DNA from 4 places in the Trinickia violacea genome. Region 1 is predicted to be linked to each of the others. Evidence: predicted binding sites of a transcription regulator. Region 1 holds the regulator's gene; each other region holds the start of a gene.

The links. The regulator LexA, encoded in region 1, represses DNA repair genes until DNA is damaged. The targets are predictions, from matches to a motif close to ACTGTATNNNNATACAGT.
Region 2: a site for LexA is predicted at 2,997-3,014, ahead of dinB (DNA polymerase IV). Genes of this name have one in related genera too.
Region 3: a site for LexA is predicted at 3,873-3,890, ahead of FAZ95_RS16100 (PA0069 family radical SAM protein). Genes of this name have one in related genera too.
Region 4: a site for LexA is predicted at 3,701-3,718, ahead of imuA (translesion DNA synthesis-associated protein ImuA). Genes of this name have one in related genera too.

The regions. Positions count from the first base shown of each region.
Region 1 is NZ_CP040077.1:2,108,144-2,113,640, forward strand. It holds gene FAZ95_RS09560 (ABC transporter permease) at 1-598, opposite strand, end outside; gene nodI (nodulation factor ABC transporter ATP-binding protein NodI) at 635-1,549, opposite strand; gene FAZ95_RS09570 (universal stress protein) at 1,820-2,323, shown strand; gene FAZ95_RS09575 (DUF2939 domain-containing protein) at 2,441-3,094, opposite strand; gene FAZ95_RS09580 (hypothetical protein) at 3,262-3,648, opposite strand; gene lexA (transcriptional repressor LexA) at 3,680-4,330, opposite strand; gene FAZ95_RS09590 (sulfate ABC transporter substrate-binding protein) at 4,610-5,497, shown strand, end outside.
Region 2 is NZ_CP040077.1:1,876,426-1,881,922, forward strand. It holds partial or broken gene FAZ95_RS08460 (OFA family MFS transporter) at 138-1,789, shown strand; tRNA gene FAZ95_RS08465 (tRNA-Met) at 1,942-2,018, shown strand; gene FAZ95_RS08470 (aspartate/glutamate racemase family protein) at 2,143-2,838, opposite strand; gene dinB (DNA polymerase IV) at 3,141-4,247, shown strand; gene FAZ95_RS08480 (amidohydrolase family protein) at 4,238-5,497, shown strand, end outside.
Region 3 is NZ_CP040077.1:3,515,160-3,520,656, reverse strand. It holds gene FAZ95_RS16115 (acyl-CoA dehydrogenase) at 1-1,751, shown strand, start outside; gene FAZ95_RS16110 (D-amino acid dehydrogenase) at 1,886-3,172, opposite strand; gene FAZ95_RS16105 (Lrp/AsnC ligand binding domain-containing protein) at 3,318-3,806, shown strand; gene FAZ95_RS16100 (PA0069 family radical SAM protein) at 3,915-5,048, shown strand; gene FAZ95_RS16095 (NINE protein) at 5,093-5,497, opposite strand, start outside.
Region 4 is NZ_CP040077.1:1,349,841-1,355,337, reverse strand. It holds gene FAZ95_RS06215 (error-prone DNA polymerase) at 1-971, opposite strand, end outside; gene FAZ95_RS06210 (Y-family DNA polymerase) at 976-2,700, opposite strand; gene imuA (translesion DNA synthesis-associated protein ImuA) at 2,603-3,442, opposite strand; partial or broken gene FAZ95_RS06200 (IS110 family RNA-guided transposase) at 3,918-4,936, shown strand; rRNA gene rrf (5S ribosomal RNA) at 5,475-5,497, opposite strand, start outside.

The DNA of each region.
Region 1 (5,497 bases):
TCTGGTAGAACATGAAGAAGTCGTACGACGGAGCGAGGGCCGTCACGATCATCGCCAGGCTCGCGAAGGCCAGGCCCGCGAGCACGATGGCCGGCAGCGCGAGCAGCATCGACGGAAAGCTCGCATAGCCGAGCAGGCTCGCCACGAGCATGATCGCAACCCCTGACAGCACCGCCTTGCTCGCGCCCCAGACGATCTCGCCGAGCACGATATCGCCGAGCGTGAGCGGCGTGTGCATGATCGCCTCCCATGTGCGCTGCACGTGCATCCGCGAGAAGCCCGAATACATCGACTCGAAGCTCGCCGACATCATCACGCTCGAGGCCACCGTCCCCGCTGCGAGAAACGCAATGTACGAGACACCCTCGACGCGTCCCACCATGAGCCCGAGCCCCAGGCCGAGACCGAACAAGTAGATCATCGGGTCGGCGAGATTGCCGATCATCGACGCCAGCGCGAGCTTCTTCCACACCAGATAGTTGCGGCGCCACACCGCGATCCAATGCGTCGCGTTCGCGGGCAACGCGCTGCGCCAGCGCGAGGCGGTGGTCGGCGAGGTGTCGGGGGTGTTGGGCGTGTCGTAGCGGCGAGCGTCCATGTCGATGGGTCCTGGCGCGTTTTCTTGTATGGGGGATCAGTCCTGCATCTCGCGGCCGGTCAGGCGCAGGAACACGTCTTCGAGATTGGCCGGGCGATGCAGGTAGCGCAGGCCGGCGCGGCCGTCGAGGCGCGCATGCACCGGCTGCGGATCGCGCACGTAGCAAAAGAGCGTCTCGCCGCTGATTTCCATGCGCACGGCAAACGGCGCAAGCTCGTCGCGCAGCGCGGCGGGGTCGGCGCCGTAGATCTCGATCACCTCGCAGCCGATCTCCGCCTCGATCAATTCTTTCGGCGCGCCCTCGGCGATCTTTTGCCCCTCCTCGATGACGCACAGACGATGGCAGAGCCGCTCGGCTTCCTCCATGAAGTGCGTCGTGAGCAGGATCGTCTTGCCGCGCGCGAGCAGCGAACGCAGACGCTCCCAGATCAGATGCCGCGCTTGCGGATCGAGACCGGTCGTGGGCTCGTCCATGATCAGCACGTCCGGGTCGTTGATGAGCGCGCGCGCCAATGTGAGGCGCCGCTTCATGCCGCCCGACAGTTCGCCGACGCGCGCATCGGCCTTGTTTTCGAGCCTCGCGAATTCGAGCAGCGTCGGCACCATTGCGCGCGTTTGCGCCGACGAGAGACCGAAGTAGCGCCCGAACACGAGCAGGTTTTCGCGGACCGTGAAGTCGGGATCGAGATTGTCGAACTGCGGCACGACGCCGACGCGTTGACGCGCAAAACGTGCCCGCTCCGGAATCGGCTCGCCGCAGAGCCGGATCATGCCGGCGTCGGGTTCGCTCATGCCGAGCAGCATCTTGATCGACGTTGTCTTGCCGGCGCCGTTCGGTCCGAGCAGACCGAAGCATTCGCCGACGCGCACATGAAACGACAGACCGTTCACGACGGCTTTGCCGCTGAAATGCTTTTCGACTTCTTGAAACGCGATGGCAACGTCAGACATGGGCGCGTAGGTTCCGATAGGCGTGCGTGAGAGGCTTGGGCCATTCTAGTGCATCGGCCAACGCGGTTCTGTGCACGCTTTGCCCTGAACTTGTGCGGTGCAGCGGGCGTCGCGCCATGACCGGCGGTCGCACCGTCTTTTCGTTTGACCCCGGTTCGATTTGGCGCACGAATCGGCCGATCCACTAAGCGTTTTCCATCCCTTGCAAGCGGAATTGCGGCGCACCATGATTAGGGCAAAGGCGCGCACAAGCGCATATGGGAGGTCGTGATGGCAAGCTACAAAAAAATTCTGTTGTGCTATGACGGCACGCGTGAAGGCCGCAAGGCGTTGCGCTGCGGCGCCGATCTCGCACTCGACTTGAAGGCGGAGACGCACCTGCTGTCGGTCGTCGACATGCGGACGAGCATCGCCCAGAGCGCCGGGCTCTTGACCGATGTCGCGTGCGGGCGCTTCGAAGACGCCGCTCGCGAGATTCTTCAGGAAGGCGTGAACTGGCTGACCGAACGGGGCGTGCAGGCGCACGGTCATTTCGCGTTCGGCCACCCGATCGACGAGATCGCCAATCTCGCCAGTGAAATCCAGGCCGATTTGGTCGTGGTTGGTCACCGCTGCCGCAGCGGCCTGTCGCGCTGGTGGATGGGTTCGGGCAATACGCAGTTGCTCGACCGCGTATCGTGCAGCATTCTGGTGGCGTGCTCGACGCCGCAAGAGCAACGAAAAGAAGCGGAAACCGAAGCGGCTATGGCCGCCGAAGCGGGTACCGTGCGTTAAATTCAGTCTCTCGTGCGGCCGATCGGCCAGGCCGGCCGCACGTCACCGTGGTCACGCGTATGTGAAGACGCTTAATGAGCGCGTTTAGTTAGCGCGCTCAGTCGATCTAATTGCGATCTAACCGTTTAGCTCGACGGCCACCAGCTTCCACGAAAACAACCCATCGCGATGCAGAATCGCCGAATACTGCGCGTTGCCTGCACTGCGCTGGTAGGTGACAGCGAACTCGTTGACGCCCCGATAGCCCGCTGTGGTTTTCGGCGGCACCGGGGCCGATGCCGGCTGGCTCGAGGACGTGGCCGGCGCCGATGCGGGTTGCCCGGGTTGCGACGGGGCCTCGTTCGAAGCCATGTTTTCCGAGGGCTCCCCCGGTTCGGGCGGATGCTCGCCGGGCGTACCGCGCGGCGGCATGCCGTCGAGGATCGCGGCCACGCCGTCGGGTGTGGCATAGGCGTCGACGAGCGGCCCGACCAAAGCCATTCCGATCATCGCCCCAATGGCCGCGAACGGATTGTGGAGCTTTTGCTCATCGATACGCCGCGTCAGCAATTGCGTGACTTGATCCTTGAGGCTCTGGCGCAAAGCCGGATAGTCGACGTACTGATTGAGCGTTTGTGCGTCGCGCGCGTCGGCTGCGCGCTTCAGGCGATCGAGCGCAATGTATGGCGACGCGTAGGCATAGCTCAATACCGCGATCACAGCGAATGCGATAGCGACCTTGATCGCAAGCGCGACCGGACTGCGTGGCGTTGAGCGAACGGGATCGGACATGAGGGAAAGGTCTCCGCAGAAAATGACGATGATCGGTGGACCGTCAAGCCAAGAAAATGATCCCTTCAGAATTGTTAGCTATTGCAACTGGCGCGATGAATTTGGCGCCTGCGCCGACAAATGCGTGACGCAGCTTGGTGGCGCAACCGAGTGCGCCATCGAGCCCATCAATCGAAAAGACCTTGTTGCGCGCCCGAGCCTTCGGCTGCAATGCAACGATCGATCATCCGGCAGACCGCGTCGATGGTGCCGACCATGATCAGGCGCGACGCGCCGTGATAAACGCGCACCGGCCCACGCCGCGCGGGTTCCGAGTTCAAACCGCTATTCAACGACACCCGGGCGAACGCCGGCAGCGCCGACGGCAGTGCCGGCTCCCATCCCCCCGCGTGCGATTCGAACTGCAATTCGGGCTGATCGAATCGCGTCTCGGCGATTCGCGTGGTGCGAGTCAGCGCGGCGCCGGCTTCGAGCGGTGCGCAAGGCACGACGCCGCGCAGATGGCGCAGACGGCCGAATTGACGGATAGGCAAGAGGCGGGCAAGGCGGTCCATGGCATGTCTCCAGGCAGAGTCTGGGCGGCGTTCAGAATTCGGTCGGGCGAATCAGCCCCACCGCAATACCTTCGAGTGCGAATTCCGCGCTCCCGGCCTGAACAAAGATGTTGTCGTAATCGGGGTTCTCGGCGATCAGTTCGATGCCGTCCTTGCGGCGCTTGAGGCGCTTGACGGTAACGTCGTCGCCGAGCCGCGCGACGATGATCTGGCCGTCTTTCGCTTCGCTGCGCTTTTGCACCGCGAGCAGATCGCCATCGAGGATGCCGGCGTCGCGCATCGACAGCCCGCGCACTTTCAACAGGTAATCGGGCTTGCTCGAGAAGAGCGCCGGATCGCACGCGTAGTGCTGCGAGATATGTTCTTGCGCGAGGATCGGACTGCCCGCCGCGACGCGCCCGACGAGCGGCAGCGAAAGCTGCATTAGGCCCGCGTGCGGCAGCGTGAATTGATGTGGCGCGTCGTCCACGCCCATCAGCAAGCGGATGCCGCGCGAGGCGCCGGCGGCGAGTTCGATCACCCCTTTGCGCGCGAGCGCCCGCAGGTGCTCTTCGGCCGAATTGGCCGAGCTGAAGCCGAGTTCTGCGGCGATCTCGGCCCGCGTGGGCGGAAAGCCGCTTCTTTCGATCGTCTGGCGGATCAAGTCGTAAACCTGCTGCTGCCTTGCGGTGAGTTTGGTCATGGCGCACTGTATGGATAGACAGGTGACTGTATTTTTATACAGTATTCGTCACATTTCAAGCGTTACTTTAAGTGTCGCTATCCGAGCCAGCCGCCACGCTTGATCGAGGTCATCCGCGACGCCGGAGCAACCAAACGGCTGGGATAGCGCCGGTTCCGGCTGTCGCTATCCACTTTTTGTCATTAAAGAATGAAGATTTATTATTTTTGAGTATGTAGGCCCTTCGCTAGACTGGCCCGACGGAATAAAGCACCAGTCTTGAAAACGGAGAAAAAGCGCATGGCCGAAAGTACGACGGGGAATACGGGGAAGGCGGGCAAGGCTCGCCGGTGGGTTGCGATGCTGGCTTTGAGCGCGCTGTCGACGGTGGCCGGCGTGTTGGCGCTGGCCGCGAGCGCGCCAGCGCATGCCGATACGACGCTGTTGAACGTCTCCTACGACCCGACGCGGGAGCTGTACCAAGACATCAACCAGGCATTCGGCAAGGCGTGGAAAGCGAAGACCGGCGACACGGTGACCTTCAAGCAGTCGCACGGCGGCTCGGGCGCGCAGGCGCGCTCGGTGCTCGACGGCTTGCAGGCCGACGTCGTGACGCTCGCGCTCGCCTACGACATCGACGCGCTCGCGAACAAGGGGCTCATCGACAAGAACTGGCAGACGCGTTTGCCCGACAACGCGTCGCCGTACACGTCGACGATCGTGTTCCTCGTGCGCAAGGGCAATCCGAAGCACATCAAGGATTGGGACGACCTCGTGAAGCCCGGCGTGTCGATCGTCACGCCGAATCCGAAGACCTCGGGCGGCGCGCGCTGGAACTACCTCGCGGCCTGGGCGTACGCGGTGCACCAGCCGGGCGGCAACGATCAGACGGCGAAGGCGTTCATCACCAAGCTCTACAAGAACGCCGGCGTGCTCGACTCGGGTGCGCGCGGCGCGACGACGAGCTTCGTGCAGCGCGGCATCGGCGACGTGCTGATTGCCTGGGAAAACGAGGCGTTCCTGTCGCAGAAGGAGTTCGGCGCGGACAAGTTCGAGATCGTCGTGCCGTCGGTGAGCATCCTCGCCGAGCCGCCGGTGGCGGTGGTCGACAAGGTCGTCGACAAGCACGGCACCCGCAAGCTCGCCGAGGCGTATCTGAACTTCCTCTATAGCGACGAAGGGCAGGAG
Region 2 (5,497 bases), 230 kb from region 1:
TATGAATTTTAAATTCATATATTGCCCTCGAATCACACATTCCATTGGCGGATCTGGCAGGCATCGGGGCAACAACAAAACGGCCGCGCAAGCGGCCCAACGACAACGTTCGCATCGCGATCCATTGGAGGAGCAGCATGGGCGACGCTCAACTAGGCAGAGGCGCGCAACCCGCGGGAATACCGGACGGTTTGCTTTCACGGGAGCGCACAGTCGCAGGCGCGCACTACAACCGTTGGCTCGCACCGCCGGCGGCATTGGCCATTCACTTGTGTATCGGCATGTCATACGGCTTCTCGGTGTTCTGGCTGCCGATGACGAAGCTCGTCTCGAACGCCGATGCTTCGGCCTGCACGGCGCAGAGTTTCGGCGCCGAGTTGTTTGCGTCGAGCTGCAATTGGTCGGTGCTCGCGGTCACGCACATCTTTGAAATTTTTATCGCGATGCTTGGTATTTCCGCGGCAGTGTGGGGGCGCTGGCTCGAGCACGCGGGACCGCGCAAAGCAGGTTTCGTCGCCGCTTGCTGCTGGGGCGGCGGTTTGATCCTGATGGGCTTCGCCGTATCGATTCATCAGCTCTGGCTCGTGTTCGTGGGGGCGTTGATCGGCGGCATCGGGCAGGGGATCGGCTACATCACGCCGGTCTCGACGCTGATCAAATGGTTTCCCGACCGCCGCGGCATGGCGACCGGCTTCGCGATCATGGGATACGGCGGCGGGGCGATGATCGGCGCGCCGCTCGCGGTGTCGCTGATGGGGCACTTCGCGAGTAACGGGATCCCCGGCGTGAGCGAGACGCTCGTGGCGATGGGCGTGATCTACTTCATCGCGATGTCGGCGGGCGCATTCGGTTTTCGCGTCGCGCCGAGCGGCTGGCATCCGCGCGGCTGGACGCCGCCCGCCAACGATCGGTCGAAAGGGATGATCACGCGGCAGAACGTCCATCTGAACAAAGCGTGGAAGACGCCGCAGTTCTGGCTGATCTGGGGCGTGCTTTGCACGAACGTGACGGCAGGCATCGGGGTGATCGCGATGGCGAGTCCGATGCTGCAGGAAGTGTTCGGGCCGAAGCTGCTCGGGCTCGAACCGGGCACGGCAATGAGCGCCGTGCAAAAGGCGGCGCTGGTCGCGTCGCGGCGGGGCTTGTCGGACTCATTTCGCTCTTCAACTCGCTTGGGCGGATCTTCTGGGCGTCGCTCTCCGACAAGATCGGCCGCAAGACGGCGTACTTCACGTTCTTCGTGCTGGGCATCGCGCTCTATGGCTTGCTGCCGACATGGGGACATTGGTTGCTGCCGGCGCTGTTCGTCGCTTCGATCTGCATCATCGTCAGCATGTACGGCGGCGGCTTCGCGACTGTGCCGGCGTACCTTGCCGACATCTTCGGTCCGCAAATGGTCGGCGCAATTCATGGACGTTTGCTTACCGCCTGGTCGGTGGCGGGGATCATCGGGCCGTCGCTGATCGCGGGCATCCGGCAGTTCCAGATCGATCACGGCGTCGCGCACAACCTGATCTACGACGTGACGCTCTACATCATGGCGGGCTTCCTGGCCATTGGTTTCGTCTGCAATATGTTCGTGAAGCCAGTCGACAAGAAGTACTGGATGACGAATGAAGAACTCGCGCACGAGCGCGCGCTGGTGCATGAGGACCTCACGATCGGCAACGCGGAAACGGCGGCGCGAGGCAGGTTTGGGTTCGGTAGTCTGATCGCCTGGCTCACGGTCGGCATTCCGTTCCTCATGGGCCTTTTCATCGCTATTCAGAAGGCAGTGGCGTTGTTCTGAGTGCCGGACTGTCGGCGCTTGGCGAAGCGATGTGCGTGTGTCGACACGCGATCGCTTCGCTGCCCACAACGTGGTTCGCGTGGCGACGCGAAATTAATTGGCGCTTTTGTTTGACGCGACGATGACATGCCCGTACAATTCGCTTCCTCTGACGCGGGGTGGAGCAGTCTGGCAGCTCGTCGGGCTCATAACCCGAAGGTCGTAGGTTCAAATCCTACCCCCGCAACCAAGCCTTCATAACAAAGCCCGCTGGCATCTCGCCACGCGGGCTTTGTTGTTTCTGCGCGCAGTGTATTCGTGGCGGCTGGTTCGAACCGAGCCGCTTATCGTGGATTTCGCGCTTACTGTTTTGCTCAATCGCGAGCAGCCCAATCGACCGCCGCCTGCGCGTGCAGCGACGTCGTATCGAACACCGGCAGCGACGAATCCTCGGGCTTGATCAGCAGCGTGATTTCCGTGCAGCCGAGAATCACTGCTTGCGCGCCGCGAGAGGCGAGATCACCGATCACGCGCTGGTACGTCGCACGGGACTCGTCTTTCACGACGCCGTGACACAGCTCGTCGTAGATGATCCGGTGGACGTCGACGCGATCCGCTTCGTTGGGTACCAACGTGTCCAGCCGGTACTGCTCCCGAAGACGGCCCGTGTAAAACGTCTGCTCCATCGTATAGCGCGTGCCGAGCAAACCGACGCGCTCCACACCTGCCTCGCGCAATGCGGCACCCGTCGGATCGGCGATGTGCAGGAACGGAATCGTGATGGCGCTTTCGATCGCCGGATAGACACGGTGCATCGTGTTGGTCGCGAGAATCACGAGGTCGGCGCCGCCGCGCTCGAGCTGTTGCGCGGCTTCGGCCATGTGCGTGCCGAGCGCAGCCCAATCGCCCGCACGCTGAAGCGCTTCGACGGGCGCGAAGTCGACGGTCAGCATGAGGCTCTTGGCGTTGTGGTGTCCGCCGAAGCGCGCCTTCGCGTGACGGTTCAGCAGGCGGTAGTACTCGGCCGACGATTCCCAGCTCATGCCGCCGATCACGCCGATTGTCTTCATCTTCGTTCTCCCACTCATACCATTCGTAGCGTATTTCCGGTCGCGCCCGGCCGTCGACAAGCATAAGCGCAGCGGCGGCTTTTGCCGCGATACAGATCGCGGACGTTTTGCCGATACGGAGGCGCTCCGGCGCGCAGGCCGCCTCTCTTGAAAATACCACTGTATTTTTGTACAGTGGTACCACTTTGAACCCGCTCGATCCGCACTCCGTTTCGCCCGTGCTTGCGCCTTCCAACGCGAGCGGCGCGGCCGTGCGCAAGATCATCCACTGCGATTGCGACTGCTTCTATGCGTCGGTCGAGATGCGCGACGATCCGTCGTTGCGCGGCAGGCCGCTCGCGGTGGGCGGCCGCCCCGAGGCGCGCGGCGTCATTGCGACTTGCAATTACGAGGCGAGGCGCTTCGGCGTGCATTCGGCGATGTCGTCGGCGCTTGCGATGCGCAAATGTCCCGAGCTGCTGATACTGCGGCCCGTGATGGAGAAGTACCGAGTCGCCTCCCGGCAGATCATGGCGATCTATCGCGATTACACGCCGGACGTCGAACCGTTGTCGCTCGACGAAGCCTATCTCGACGTGACCCGTTCCGAGCGCTGCAAAGGCAGCGCCACGCTGATGGCCGAGGAGATTCGCCAGCGGGTTCGAGAGACGGTCGGCGTGACGGTGTCGGCGGGTGTCGCGCCAAACAAGTTCGTCGCGAAGATCGCCTCCGACTGGAACAAGCCCGACGGGCTCTTCGTCGTGCGTCCGCACGAAATCGATGCGTTCGTCGCGGCGTTGCCGGTGCGCAAGATTCACGGTGTCGGCAAGGTCACGGCGGCCAAGCTCGAAAAGCTCGGCATCACGACATGTCTCGAGTTGCGCGGCTGGGCGCTGATCGACCTGCATCGTCACTTCGGCGCGTTCGGGAAGCGTCTCTACGAGCTGTCGCGCGGCGTCGACCATCGTGCGGTGCAAGCGGACCAGGAGCGCAAATCGATCAGCGTCGAGACCACCTACGTGACGGATCTGAAGACGTTCGACGAATGCGCAGCGGAGATCCGGCGCCTGACCGAGCAGCTCGACGAACGGATCGTGCGCGCAGGCGCGGCGTCTGCCGTGCGCAAGCTGTATGTGAAGATTCGTTTCGCGGATTTCCAGCGCACGACGGTCGAGTGCGTCGGTGATGTCACGCATGTCCCTACGCTGCTCGGGCTGCTTGAAAAAGGCTTGGCGCGGCGTAAGCGGCCGGTTCGATTGCTGGGTGTCGGCGTGCGTCTCGAAGAAGACGACCCAGCGCTGGGCAGTTTGCGTTGTTCGAGGATGTGTCGGGCGTCGCTACGCGGGGCGCCCATACGCCGGATGGGGAACAGGATCGTTAGAATCGAACCCACACTAACGAGCGCCCCAGGGAGCCGCCGATGGACCTGATCATTCGCCGCGCAGCACTCACGACTCACGTCGCACTTCGAGACGAGCCGGTCGATATCGGCATCGACGGCCAACGCATCGTCGCCGTCGAGCCGCGGCTCGCGGCCACCGGGCGCGAAGAAATCGACGCGGCCGGCCTGCTGGTCGCGCCGCCGTTCGTCGACGCGCACTTCCACATGGACGCGACGCTTTCATATGGACTGCCGCGCGTCAACGCGTCGGGCACGCTTCTCGAAGGCATTGCGCTTTGGGGCGAGCTCAAGCCGCACCTCACACAAGAAGCGCTGATCGAACGCGCGCTGCAGTACTGCGACTGGGCCGTCGCGCGAGGGCTGCTGGCGATTCGCTCGCACGTCGACGTCTGCGATGCGCGTTTGCTCGCCGTCGAGGCGCTGCTCGAAGTGAAGCGGCGCGTGGCGCCGTATCTTGATCTGCAATTGGTCGCGTTTCCGCAGGACGGCCTCTTGCGCAGCCTGGGCGCATTCGACAACTTGAAGCGCGCAATCGAGATGGGCGTCGATGTCGTCGGCGGCATTCCGCACTTCGAGCGGACGATGGCGGATGGCGCCGAGTCGGTACGCCTGCTGTGCGAGTTCGCTGCTGAGAGAGGCTTGCGCGTCGACATGCACTGCGACGAATCCGACGACCCGATGTCGCGGCACATTGAAACGCTCGCCGCGCAAACACACCGGCTTGGGCTTCAAGGACGCGTCGCGGGCTCACATCTGACATCGATGCACTCGATGGACAACTACTACGTGAGCAAGCTGCTGCCGTTGATGCGCGAGGCCGGCGTTGCGGCGATTGCGAATCCGCTGATCAACATCACGCTGCAGGGCCGCTCGGATACCTATCCGAAACGGCGCGGCATGACGCGCGTACCCGAGATGCTCGCGGCAGGCATCGATGTCGCGTTCGGGCACGACTGTGTGATGGACCCGTGGTACAGCCTCGGCTCGGCGGACATGCTCGAAGTCGCGCATATGGGGCTGCACGTCGCGCAGATGACGGGTGTCGATGCGATGCGCGCCTCGTTCGATGCGGTGACGGTCAACGCGGCGAAGATCCTCGGTCTGGACGGCTACGGGATCGCGCCCGGCGGCTACGCCGACTGCGTACTGCTCGATGCGCGCGATCCGATCGAAGCGATCCGCCTGCGCGCCGCGCGGCTCGCGGTGGTGAGGCGGGGCGCGGTGGTGGCGCGAACGCCCGCGGCGCGCGCGACACTATCGCTTGAAGGCCGGCCTGCG
Region 3 (5,497 bases), 1.4 Mb from region 1:
TGAAGGACCTGGCGGGCCTCGATGACGTCGCAGCGTTGCCGGGTTTCGAGGACGCCACATCGGAGACGGCTCAAGCCGTGCTGGACGAAGCCGCGAAGCTGTGCGGCGAGGTGTTGGCGCCGCTGAACGTCGAAGGCGACCGCAACCCGAGCAGCTGGAAGGACGGCGTGGTGTCGGCGTCCCCCGGCTTCAAGGACGCGTTCCGGCAGTTCGCCGAAGGCGGCTGGCAGGGCGTGCAGCACCCGACGGAATACGAGGGGCAGGGCTTGCCGAAGCTGATCGGGACCCCGTGCGTCGAGATGCTCAATGCGTCGAACTTGTCGTTTGCGCTGTGTCCGCTTCTGACCGACGGCGCGATCGAAGCGCTGTTGACCGCCGGCACCGAAGAGCAAAAGCAGCGCTATGTACCGAAGCTGATCTCCGGCGAGTGGACCGGCACGATGAACCTTACGGAGCCGCAGGCCGGTTCCGATCTCGCGTTGGTGCGCACGCGCGCCGAACCGCAAGGCGACGGCACGTACCGCGTCTTCGGCACGAAAATTTTCATCACGTGGGGCGAGCACGACATGGCGGACAACATCGTCCACCTCGTTCTCGCGCGCCTGCTGGATGCGCCCGAAGGCGTGAAGGGCATTTCGCTCTTCATCGTGCCGAAGTTCATGATCGACGACGACGGCACGCTCGGCGCGCGCAACGACGTGCATTGCGTGTCGATCGAGCACAAGCTCGGCATCAAGGCGAGCCCGACCGCAGTGCTGCAATTCGGTGACCATGGCGGCGCGATCGGCTATCTCGTCGGCGAGGAAAATCGCGGCCTCGAGTACATGTTCATCATGATGAACGCGGCGCGCTTCGCCGTCGGCATGCAGGGCATCGGCATCGCGGACCGCGCTTATCAGAAGGCCGTGGCCTACGCGAAGGAGCGTGTGCAGAGCCGTCCGGTCGACGGAACGGCTAAGCAACCGGTCACGATCATCCATCATCCCGACGTGCGCCGCATGCTCGCGTCGATGCGTGCGCTGACCGAAGGCGCTCGCGCGCTCGCCTATGTGGCCGCCGCGCACTGCGATATCGCGCATCGCCACGCCGATGAAGCGGTGCGCACCGAGCATCAGGCGATCTACGAATATCTCGTGCCGGTCGTAAAGGGCTGGAGCACGGAGATGTCGATCGATGTCGCGAGTCTCGGTGTGCAGGTGCACGGCGGGATGGGCTTCATCGAAGAGACGGGCGCGGCGCAGTTCTATCGCGATGCGCGCATCCTGACGATCTACGAAGGCACGACCGCGATTCAGGCCAACGATCTGATCGGCCGCAAGACGCTGCGCGACGGCGGTGCGATCGCGAAGAAGCTGCTCGCGGACGTCGCACAGACCGTTGAAGCGCTCGCGGCTCACCAAGGCGCGGCATTCGCTTCGATGCGCGAGCAGCTCGCGAACGGGCATCGTGCGCTGGGCGCGGCCGTCGACTACGTGCTCGCCAATGCGAAGAGCGATCCGAATGCGGTCTTTGCCGGCAGCGTGCCGTATCTGAAGCTCGCGGGCGTCGTGCTGTGCGGCTGGCAGATGGCGCGTGCGCTTCTGGCGGCCGAAGCGAACGAGGCGAGCGACCCGTCGTTCTATAGCGCGAAGATGGCGACCGCGCGCTTCTATGCCGAGCATGTGTTGCCGCAGGCGGGCGCGTTCGAAGCGTCGATCGTCAGCGCGAAGGGCGGGGAAGGCGTGCTTGCGCTGGCCGAGGATCAGTTCTGACGGTACGCGTCACGTAGCTAGCTCATCGCAAAGGGCGCCTGATCGTCGGATCAGGCGCCCTTTGTGCTTTCATGCCGTCGAGCCAGCAGCCTTGTAGCAGCGAAAAGTAGCGAAATTCGCTGGCTAAAGCCGTATCAAGCGTAAGCCGGACGACCCGTGCCGCCGGTGTCGCCGAGATAGCGATGCACCGACAGATCGCCCGATTGAATCGCCGGCTGCTTGCCCGAGATCAAGTCGGCGAGCAGTTGGCCCGAGCCGCAGGACATCGTCCACCCAAGCGTGCCGTGGCCCGTGTTCGTGAACAGGTTCGACACCGGCGTGCGGCCGACGATCGGCGTGCCGTCCGGCGTCATCGGACGCAGGCCGGTCCAGAACGTGGCCTGCGTCGTATCGCCGCCGCCCGGGAACAGGTCGTTCACGCACATTTCGAGCGTTTCGCGGCGCGCCTGGCGCAGCGTCTTGTCGAAGCCGACGATCTCCGCCATGCCGCCGACGCGAATCCGGTCGTCAAAGCGCGTGATCGCGATCTTGTACGTTTCGTCGAGCACCGTCGACACCGGCGCCGCCGATGCGTCCACGATCGGCGCCGTGATCGAATAGCCCTTCAACGGGTAGACCGGAATCTTCACGATGCCCGTGAGGAACTGCGTCGAATACGAGCCGAGTGCGACGACATAGGCGTCGGCGCGGACCATTTCGGCGCCGCACTGCACGCCGGCGATTCGGTCGCCGGACATCGCGAGCGCGTCGATCGGCGTGTTGAAGCGGAACTTGACGCCGAGTTGTTCGGCGAGCGCGGCGAGGCGCGTCGTGAACAGCTGGCAGTCGCCGGTTTCGTCGCCGGGCAGGCGCAAGCCGCCGGTCAGCTTGTGCGACGTGGCCGCGAGCGCCGGTTCGGCGCGGGCCAGCTCGCTCGGGCTCAGCAACTCGAACGGCACGTTGGCGTCCTTGAGCACGGCGATGTCCTTCGCGGCGCCATCGAGCTGTTGCTGCGTGCGGAAAAGCTGGAGCGTGCCGCCCGTGCGGCCTTCATACTGAATGCCGGTGTCGGCGCGCAGCACTTGGAGGCAGTCGCGGCTGTACTCGGCGAGCCGGACCATGCGGCCCTTGTTGACGGCATAGCGCTCGGCGGTGCAGTTCTGCAGCATCTGCCACATCCAGCGCAGTTGGAATTGCGTGCCGTCGAGCCGGATGGCGAGCGGCGCGTGCTTCTGGAACATCCACTTGACGGCCTTGAGCGGCACGCCCGGCGCAGCCCACGGCGCGGCGTAGCCCGGCGAGATCTGGCCGGCATTGGCAAAGCTGGTTTCCAGCGCCGGGCCGGTCTCGCGATCGATCACGGTGACTTCGTGCCCCGCACGCGCTAGATAATAAGCAGTCGTCGTCCCGACGACCCCGCTCCCCAAAACGACGACTCGCATAGCTGCTCCCAGTAGGTTTTTTCTGCTGTTCGGGCCGAGGCGGTTAATAACCCTGGTGAGCCCGGTTGGTCTAGTGTTAATCGCTATACTATTGAGGTATCTCTAGTTTTTGTTATCGTATTTTTTACGTTTTTGGTAAAAGCCCATGAGAACGCAACGCCAGCCGGTTCGCACACTCGATAAGCTCGATCACAAGATCCTGAAATTACTTCAGGCGGATGGCCGGATGGCCATGAAGGATCTGGCGGAGCAGGTCGGGCTGACCGTTACGCCGTGTATCGAGCGGGTGAAGCGCATGGAGCGCGATGGCGTGATCACGGGCTACTACGCGCGCGTCAATCCGGTGGAGCTCGGGGCGGCGCTGCTCGTATTCGTCGAGATCACGCTCGATCACAAGAGCGGCAACATGTTCGACCAGTTTCGCCGCGAGGTGCAGAAGATTCCCGAAGTGCTCGAATGCCACCTCGTATCGGGCGATTTCGATTATCTGATCAAGGCTCGCATCGGTGAGATGGCCGACTACCGCAAGCTGCTCGGCGACATCCTGCTGCAGTTGCCGGGGGCCGTGCAGTCGAAGAGCTATGTCGTGATGGAGGAAATCAAGGAGTCGCTGACGATCGCTGTGGGCGAGTAGGGACGCTGAGGCCGATGGAGACGGCCTCGCAAACCCGGCGAGCGGCTTGGCATGATGCAAGGCGATACTGTATATTTATACAGTATATGCCCCACCCAAGCTCGAGCCATGGACGATTCCGAGTTTCCGATTGCCTTGCCCGTGCCTCGCAAGGGGCGCGGGGCCGTCACGAATCTGCAGGGCCGCTACGAAGTCGACCAGCGCGAGAAGGTCGACGACGGCTGGGTGAGATCCGAGGACGACGAAAGCGAAGCGCCCGCGCTGCGTACGCAGGTCTTCGAGGAGCGCGCGAAAAGCATCCTGACGCGCAACACCTCGCCCGATATTCCCTTCAGCGTTTCGTTGAATCCGTATCGCGGCTGCGAGCACGGCTGCATCTATTGTTTTGCGCGGCCGACGCACAGCTATCTCGGCCTGTCGCCTGGGCTCGATTTCGAAAGCCGCATTTACGCGAAGGTGAACGCCGCGGAGTTGCTCGAACGCGAGTTGTCGAAGAAGACCTATGTGCCGGAGCCGATCGCGCTCGGCGTCAACACAGACGCGTATCAGCCTGCGGAGCGCGAATTGCGCATCACGAGGCGCGTGATCGAGGTGCTACACGCACGAGGTCATCCTTTTGCGGCCATTACGAAGTCATCGCTGATCGAGCGCGATATCGATCTGCTCGCTCCGATGGCGGCGCGCAATCAAGTCATGGCCGCAGTGACCATCACGACGCTCGATGCCGATATCGCCCGCACGCTCGAGCCGCGCGCCGCGACGCCGTCGCGCCGGCTGCGCACGATCCGCGCCTTGAGCGAGGCAGGCATTCCCGTTGGCGTGAGCATCGCGCCCGTGATCCCGTTCGTCACGGAGCCGGACATGGAGCGCGTGCTCGAAGCATGCGCCGAGGCGGGGGCGTCGAGTGCGAGCTACATCATCCTGCGCTTGCCGTGGGAAGTGGCGCCGCTGTTCAAGGATTGGCTCACCGCGCATTTCCCCGACCGCGCCGAGCGCGTGATGGCGCGAGTGCGCGACATGCGGGGCGGCAAGGACTACGACGCGTCGTTCGCGCAGCGGATGAAGGGGGAGGGCTTGTGGGCGGAACTGCTGAAGCAGCGCTTTCACAACGCGGTGCGCCGGCTGGGTCTCAATGAGCGCAGGCGCGGAATTCTCGATATCTCTCAGTTCCGCACGCAGTTGTTAGCCGGAACGCGGCCGTCCGAGCCACCCCAGGACAATCCGCAGTTGAGCCTCTTCTGATGGGCCGGCACATGGCCTGCGCCGGCCCGCCGCGATTGAGATTGTTATTGCGAAAGCGACTTCGCCGCCTCGACTTGCGATTCGAAGTAGGTTTGGAAAGAAAGCGCGAGTCCGCTCATTAGCAGGAAGGCACCAAAAAACAGCGAAAAGATGACGACGAAGATGACCGTCCAGCCAGAGCGGCTGTGTTTGCCGGTTTGCGCGTTGAATTGCGCATCCCATTTCTGATCGGGGCGCAGGCCGTAGACGATCGCGGCGAGGAACGCCGCAAAGAGCGAAACCGCGCCGGGAACCGCGAGCCACCAGCCGATCGTGGCGGCGCGCTGGGTCGCGGCGAGCAGCAGGACGCCCGGAATGCCGATGATCGTGCCAACCAGATGTGCCCAGCCAAACACGTCGCGAAAGCCGTACAGATAGAAGCGATGTGCGCCGAGGCTGCCGAAAAGGAA
Region 4 (5,497 bases), 760 kb from region 1:
AGCCCACCGGGCCAGCGCTCGATCGCACCGGCCATCACGAGTTTGCGCAGATGACTCGCCGGCGTCTCGCCCGGCGGCACCAGCTCTTCCGGATATTCGTACTGCAGCTCAGCGAGACTGAACGTGCAGCGGGCCGCGACACGCAACGTCTCTTCGAGCGTATCCGCCGGATAGAGCGATGCGATTCGCACGCGGGTGCGCATGTGCCGCTCGGCATTCGGCTCGAGCGCGTGGCCGCACTCCGCAAGCGGCTTCACGAGACGGATCGCGGTCAACGTATCCTGAAGCGGCTTGCGCGAGCGCGCGTGCATCAACACTCCGCCTGCGGCGACGAGCGGCAAGCCGCTCTCATCCGAAAGCATCCGCAGCGCTTCGATGTGTTCATCGTCGCGGCCGTTTTGCCAGAGCTCGAGCGCGAGCCACGAGCGCTCTTGAGCGAAGGCCGCGAGCCAGTGTGCGCAACGCAGCGTCTGCGCCAGCGAGGTTTCGCGCTGCGGCACCAGCATCAAGAGGCAATCGGGCAAGTGCTTCAAATGCGCGAGTTCCGATGGGGGATCGGTAAAGTCCGCCGGTACGAGCCGGTAGCTGCCCTTTTCCGCGCGTGAGCGCCCCAGCGTAATCAGCTCGGAAAGGTTGCCATAGCCTTCCCGATTCGTTGCGAGCACAACCAATGTGCAAAAGGGCTCGCCGTCTTCGCCGGTCAGACGAAGCTCGCTGCCGATCAAAAGCTGCAGCGCGCCCTCATGCGTTTTCGCCGCGACGTGCGCGCGCACGACACCGGCGAGCGAGCACTCGTCGGTAATCGCGAGTGCGGTATAGCCATGATGGATCGCCTGATCGACGAGGTCGCGCGGATGCGAAGCGCCGCGCAGGAAAGAAAAATTGCTCAGGCAGTGCAGCTCGGCGTAGCCCGGCAATTGAGGCGACGGTGCCGATGCCTGCGTGGCAGGAGATAAGGCAGAGGATGCCATCGCTTCAACCGAAAAGACCTTGCAAGAACCAATAACCCGACAGGCGCTCTCGGAACACCCAGAACATTCGCCCGTCGTCGTCGGCTGCGATGTAGTAATCGCGTTCGACACCCTGCCCATCCCACCACCCTGCCTCGATCCGCTCGGTGCGGGTCAGCATTTTCAGAGGGCGTCGATAGACCGGCCGCTGCTCGCGCATGACCAATTTGAGCGGCTTGTCGAGCAGCCAAACGGGACGCGGCGGCTGCGGGACTTCATCGGATAAGACAAGCGCTTGCGGAGGCTCGCGAAGCGGCAACGCGTTGTCCGGCAGCACGGTTTGCGCCGCGCTATCTGGATGGCTTGGCTCGATGGCCCCCCCTGCCGCGAGGTCCGATGCAGATGTCGGCATCTCCTTTGCGGCAGACTTCGCCCCCGAATGCCGCGACGGACGCTTCGACTTCGCCTGCCGCGACGTCCGCTCGGGCTGCCCGGTTTGATACGCCTCGACATTCATCGCCCTCTCGGGCCGATGATCGTCCAGCATGGAAATCCGCATCACGTTTTCGGAGCCCAAACGCGCACTTAGCCGTTCAAAGAGACGCGCGACTGAATCTCGATCCGCATCCGGCATAGGAAACAGCGTGTCCGATTGCGCCGCATGTTCGTCGATCTGATCGGCGACGATTTTCAGCTCGATGGCCGGTGCAATCAGCTCGGTTTGGTTCAGCTTCTCGCGCAGCAACCAGATCAGGTGATCGGGATCGCGCGACGGCACCGCCCACGACACCGTCAAGCTCGAGGTGCGCGGCGCATGGCGAGCGGCCAATTCATGCTCGAGCAACAGCGTGTAGCGGCTGACCGCCGCGTGATGTGCGCTCAACCATCCGGCCAACTGCATCACGAGCCTGCGAGCGGCAAAGAGCAGCGCTTCGGCGCTATCGACACGCGCCTGCAACTCGAGCTGCGCTCGAAACGAAGCCGGCGCTCGGAACGACTCGCGCGGGTCCGGCTTTTCGCCGTAAGCCTGCGCGAGCAAGTCCAGGACGTCGCTGCCGAAACGTCTGACGACTCCGGCACGAGGCAAGCGCCGCAAATCGGCCAGCGTCGCGCAGCCGATCTGTTCGAACACGTCGCCATATGTGGCTACGGCTGGCAACAGCGAAACCGGCAGCGCATCGAGCGCGCGCGGCAGCGATGCTTCCTTCACGACATGCCACCGATGCCCTTCCCGCCGCGCGCGGGCATGCGCAAGCAGCCACGCGCCCCATGCGGTCGGCGCACAAGCCATGCGCGCGGTATAGCCGAAATCGCGGACTGTCGACGCCACCTTCGCCAGCAATGCGCGCAGTCCACCAAAGAGCCGCAACCCTGAACCCACTTCGAGCAGCAGCGTATGAGCGTGAGCCTGCGAAACCTTCGGCGTATACGCAAGCAGCGCCAGCGCCATCGCTTCGAAAGCCTGCGTCTCGTGTTCAACATCTGGCGTGAGCATCTGGAGCCCGGGGGCCAGAACCAGCGCATACGAACGCGTTTGCCCCGCCTGCACGCCGAGCTGGTATGCAGTGACATCCGGCATCAGGATGTGCGCGTGATCGGCCAGGGCATAGCAGCGGATATCGCTAGCGCCGGATGCAGTCTCGCCGATGCCATCACGCTGATTCGATTGGCTCGTGCTCTCTCTCTCGGACAGAGGCGGCTTCACGGCCTCCAGCGATAAGAGTGGCAATGTCACAGCGATCCACAACATGATTGGCCTTTCGTTCGTGACGCCTTGGACGTGCCGTGCGCGCCGGCAACATCGCCTCTTGCACAGGAAGCTCCATGCGCAGCGGTTCTGCAAGGGGCGGACCACGGCGCTTGATGATGTCGATCGCCAATCCGACCTTGTGCAACCAAAGCCGACGCTTCATCGCCTGCGCGCCATTGGGCAGAATGGGTGAACAGATCATCCGCAACGGTGCAGCCGAAGAGTGCACCGCCACATTCGCCGGACGAATCAGAAAGGCCAGAGATCGGGAATCTTGAGCCGCGACTTGCAGACGCCTTAGTGCTTCCGGCCGTGCATTCGACGCCCACATCAATACCGCCCCTATCCCGCCCTGCTTCAGTGCCTGCTCCGCGGCCCAAAAAGCTTGAGCTTCCGCCGCCCGCACCCAAAAAACCCTCTCAACAGCGATTCCCCATGCTTTCAACGCCGTCGTATGCGGGTGATACGGCGGCGCAATCATCACCACATGCCGCTCCGCTTCCACCGTGAGCTGGCGAAGCGCATAAACCAGCAAGCGCATCTCGCCTACGCCGTCATGCTCGACCAACAACTCGGTCAGACTGCCGATAGGCCAGCCCTGTCCGGGCAACGCTCGGTCGAGCGCTGGATGACCGCTCGAAATCGTCTGCGCCAGCGGACCGGCAACCTGGTCGCCCTGCCACATCTGGCGTTGCAGATTGGGCGCCAGCGCCTGCACCGCAAGCTGAATGACTGCTGTCATAAACCTGCTCGTTTTAAAGAGAATGCGCTGCCCTGCTCGCGAGCGAGCATCAAGAAGAACCCCGACTTCGCTGCGGCTGGGCTATACGCGCCAAGCCGACATCACCCAGTTAAGTGGCCTCGCATTCCTTGCTTTTGTCATGCACTGGGCAGTCTTCTGCACATGGCCGCCCCGACGAAACGCGGCGATGAGCAACGCGACCACCTGCTGCCAGCCTACGGGGATGTGATGCAGTTGGATGGATAGCGTGCACCCGATACTGTATTTTTATACAGTATTTTATTGGGAAAGTTAAGGGGCGTTGAGGTGTAATGACTCGGCGCTTTTTGTCTGCGGAAAAAGCGTGACAGGAGAATGAAATGAACGCGTCCCACCCGAGAACGTGAGAACAAGAGAAGGTGGATCCTCACGGGCCACGGCATCGATGTACCCAGGTGGAAAATGCACGCATTTCCCGGCAACCGGAGGATCCACGATGAACAGTATGGCCGTGGGCGTCGATATCGCCAAGCAGGTTTTCCAGGTGCATTACGTCGATCAGGAAACCGGACAGATCGTGAACAAGCCGATCAGGCGAGCCAAGTTTTTGGAGCACTTCGCGAATCGAGGGCCCTGCCTGATCGGAATGGAAGCATGCGGTGGAGCGCACCACTGGGCTCGGCAACTGACGCAAATGGGGCACGTGGTCAGGCTGATGCCGGCCGAGTTCGTGAAGGCATTCAACATTCGCAATAAGAACGATGCGGCGGACGCGCGGGCGATCTGGCTGGCGGTGCAGCAGCCGGGCAAGCCGGTGGCAGTGAAGACCGAGATGCAGCAGGCGATGCTGGCGCTGCACCGGATGCGCGAGCAGTTGGTGAAGTTCCGCACGATGCAGAGCAACGGACTGCGCGGATTGCTGGCGGAATACGGCGAGGTGATGAGCAAGGGACGGGCGAAGCTGGACAAGGAAATACCGGCCGCGCTGGGCCGAATCGCGGAGCGCCTGCCCGCGGTGCTGATCGATACCTTGCGGGAACAGTGGAACGGGTTGACCAAGCTCGATGAGCAGATTGCGCAGATCGAGCAACGCATGCGCGAATGGAAAAGCAAGACTTAGCAGTGCAAGCGATCAGCGAGATTCCCGGTGTCGGGCTGCTCACGTCAACGGCGGCGGTGGCGATGATGGGCGACCCGAAAGCGTTCAGTTCAGGGCGGCAATTTGCTGCTTGGACGGGGCTTGTGCCCAAGCAGACCGGGTCGGGCGGTAAGGTGAACCTGCACGGGATCAGCAGGCGGGGCGACACGTATCTGCGCACGCTGCTGATTCACGGTGCGCGAGCAGTGTTAGCGCATGCGAAGGAACCCGGCGAGTGGGTCGAGCAGATGAAGAAGCGGCGACCGGCCAATGTCGTCATCGTCGCGCTGGCCAACAAGATCGCGCGGACGATCTGGGCGGTGCTCGCTCATAACCGGCCGTACCGCAAGGACTACGTGAGCGTGAAGCCGACCTGATCGGCTCACGCGAGGTAGAAGATCAACGTTTAAACACAGGGTGAACGTCGAAAGGTTGCGCAGCTATCGAGTGTGATGACAAGCCAGGTAAGACCGGGGCCCGCTAAACCTGAATCGCACCAAGAGCTTTGAGCTCGTCAGGAGAATGAGGCGCGGGTCAGCGAATTTCATAGAGGCCCGCAGCAGCAGTACCGGCTGCATCAAGGCCGGATATAGAGCTGCAGCCCACCCTGTCCGTCAGAACACACGAGAACTGTTGCAAACGGGACGCGTTCATATAGGGTGGGATGGGGCGAAGGCGGCTTGCCGTGGCGGCGAACTGGGCCATCAGGCCACGCTGATGGCACGGCGCCTGTTGGTATGCGAGGGGATCAGGAAATGAGCTGGCCTGCCGGCCGCCAGCGATGCTGAGGTTGCCGCTCTGCCCTGGCTCGGCGAGCCGTATCGACTCGCAGGTTTTCCTAGGAGAGAGGCTATTTGGAGGCCGTAAACGCCACAACCCCACCTTTGAGGGGTGGGGTTGTGGACGTATAGAGAAGCCTGACGATTACCTACTTTCAC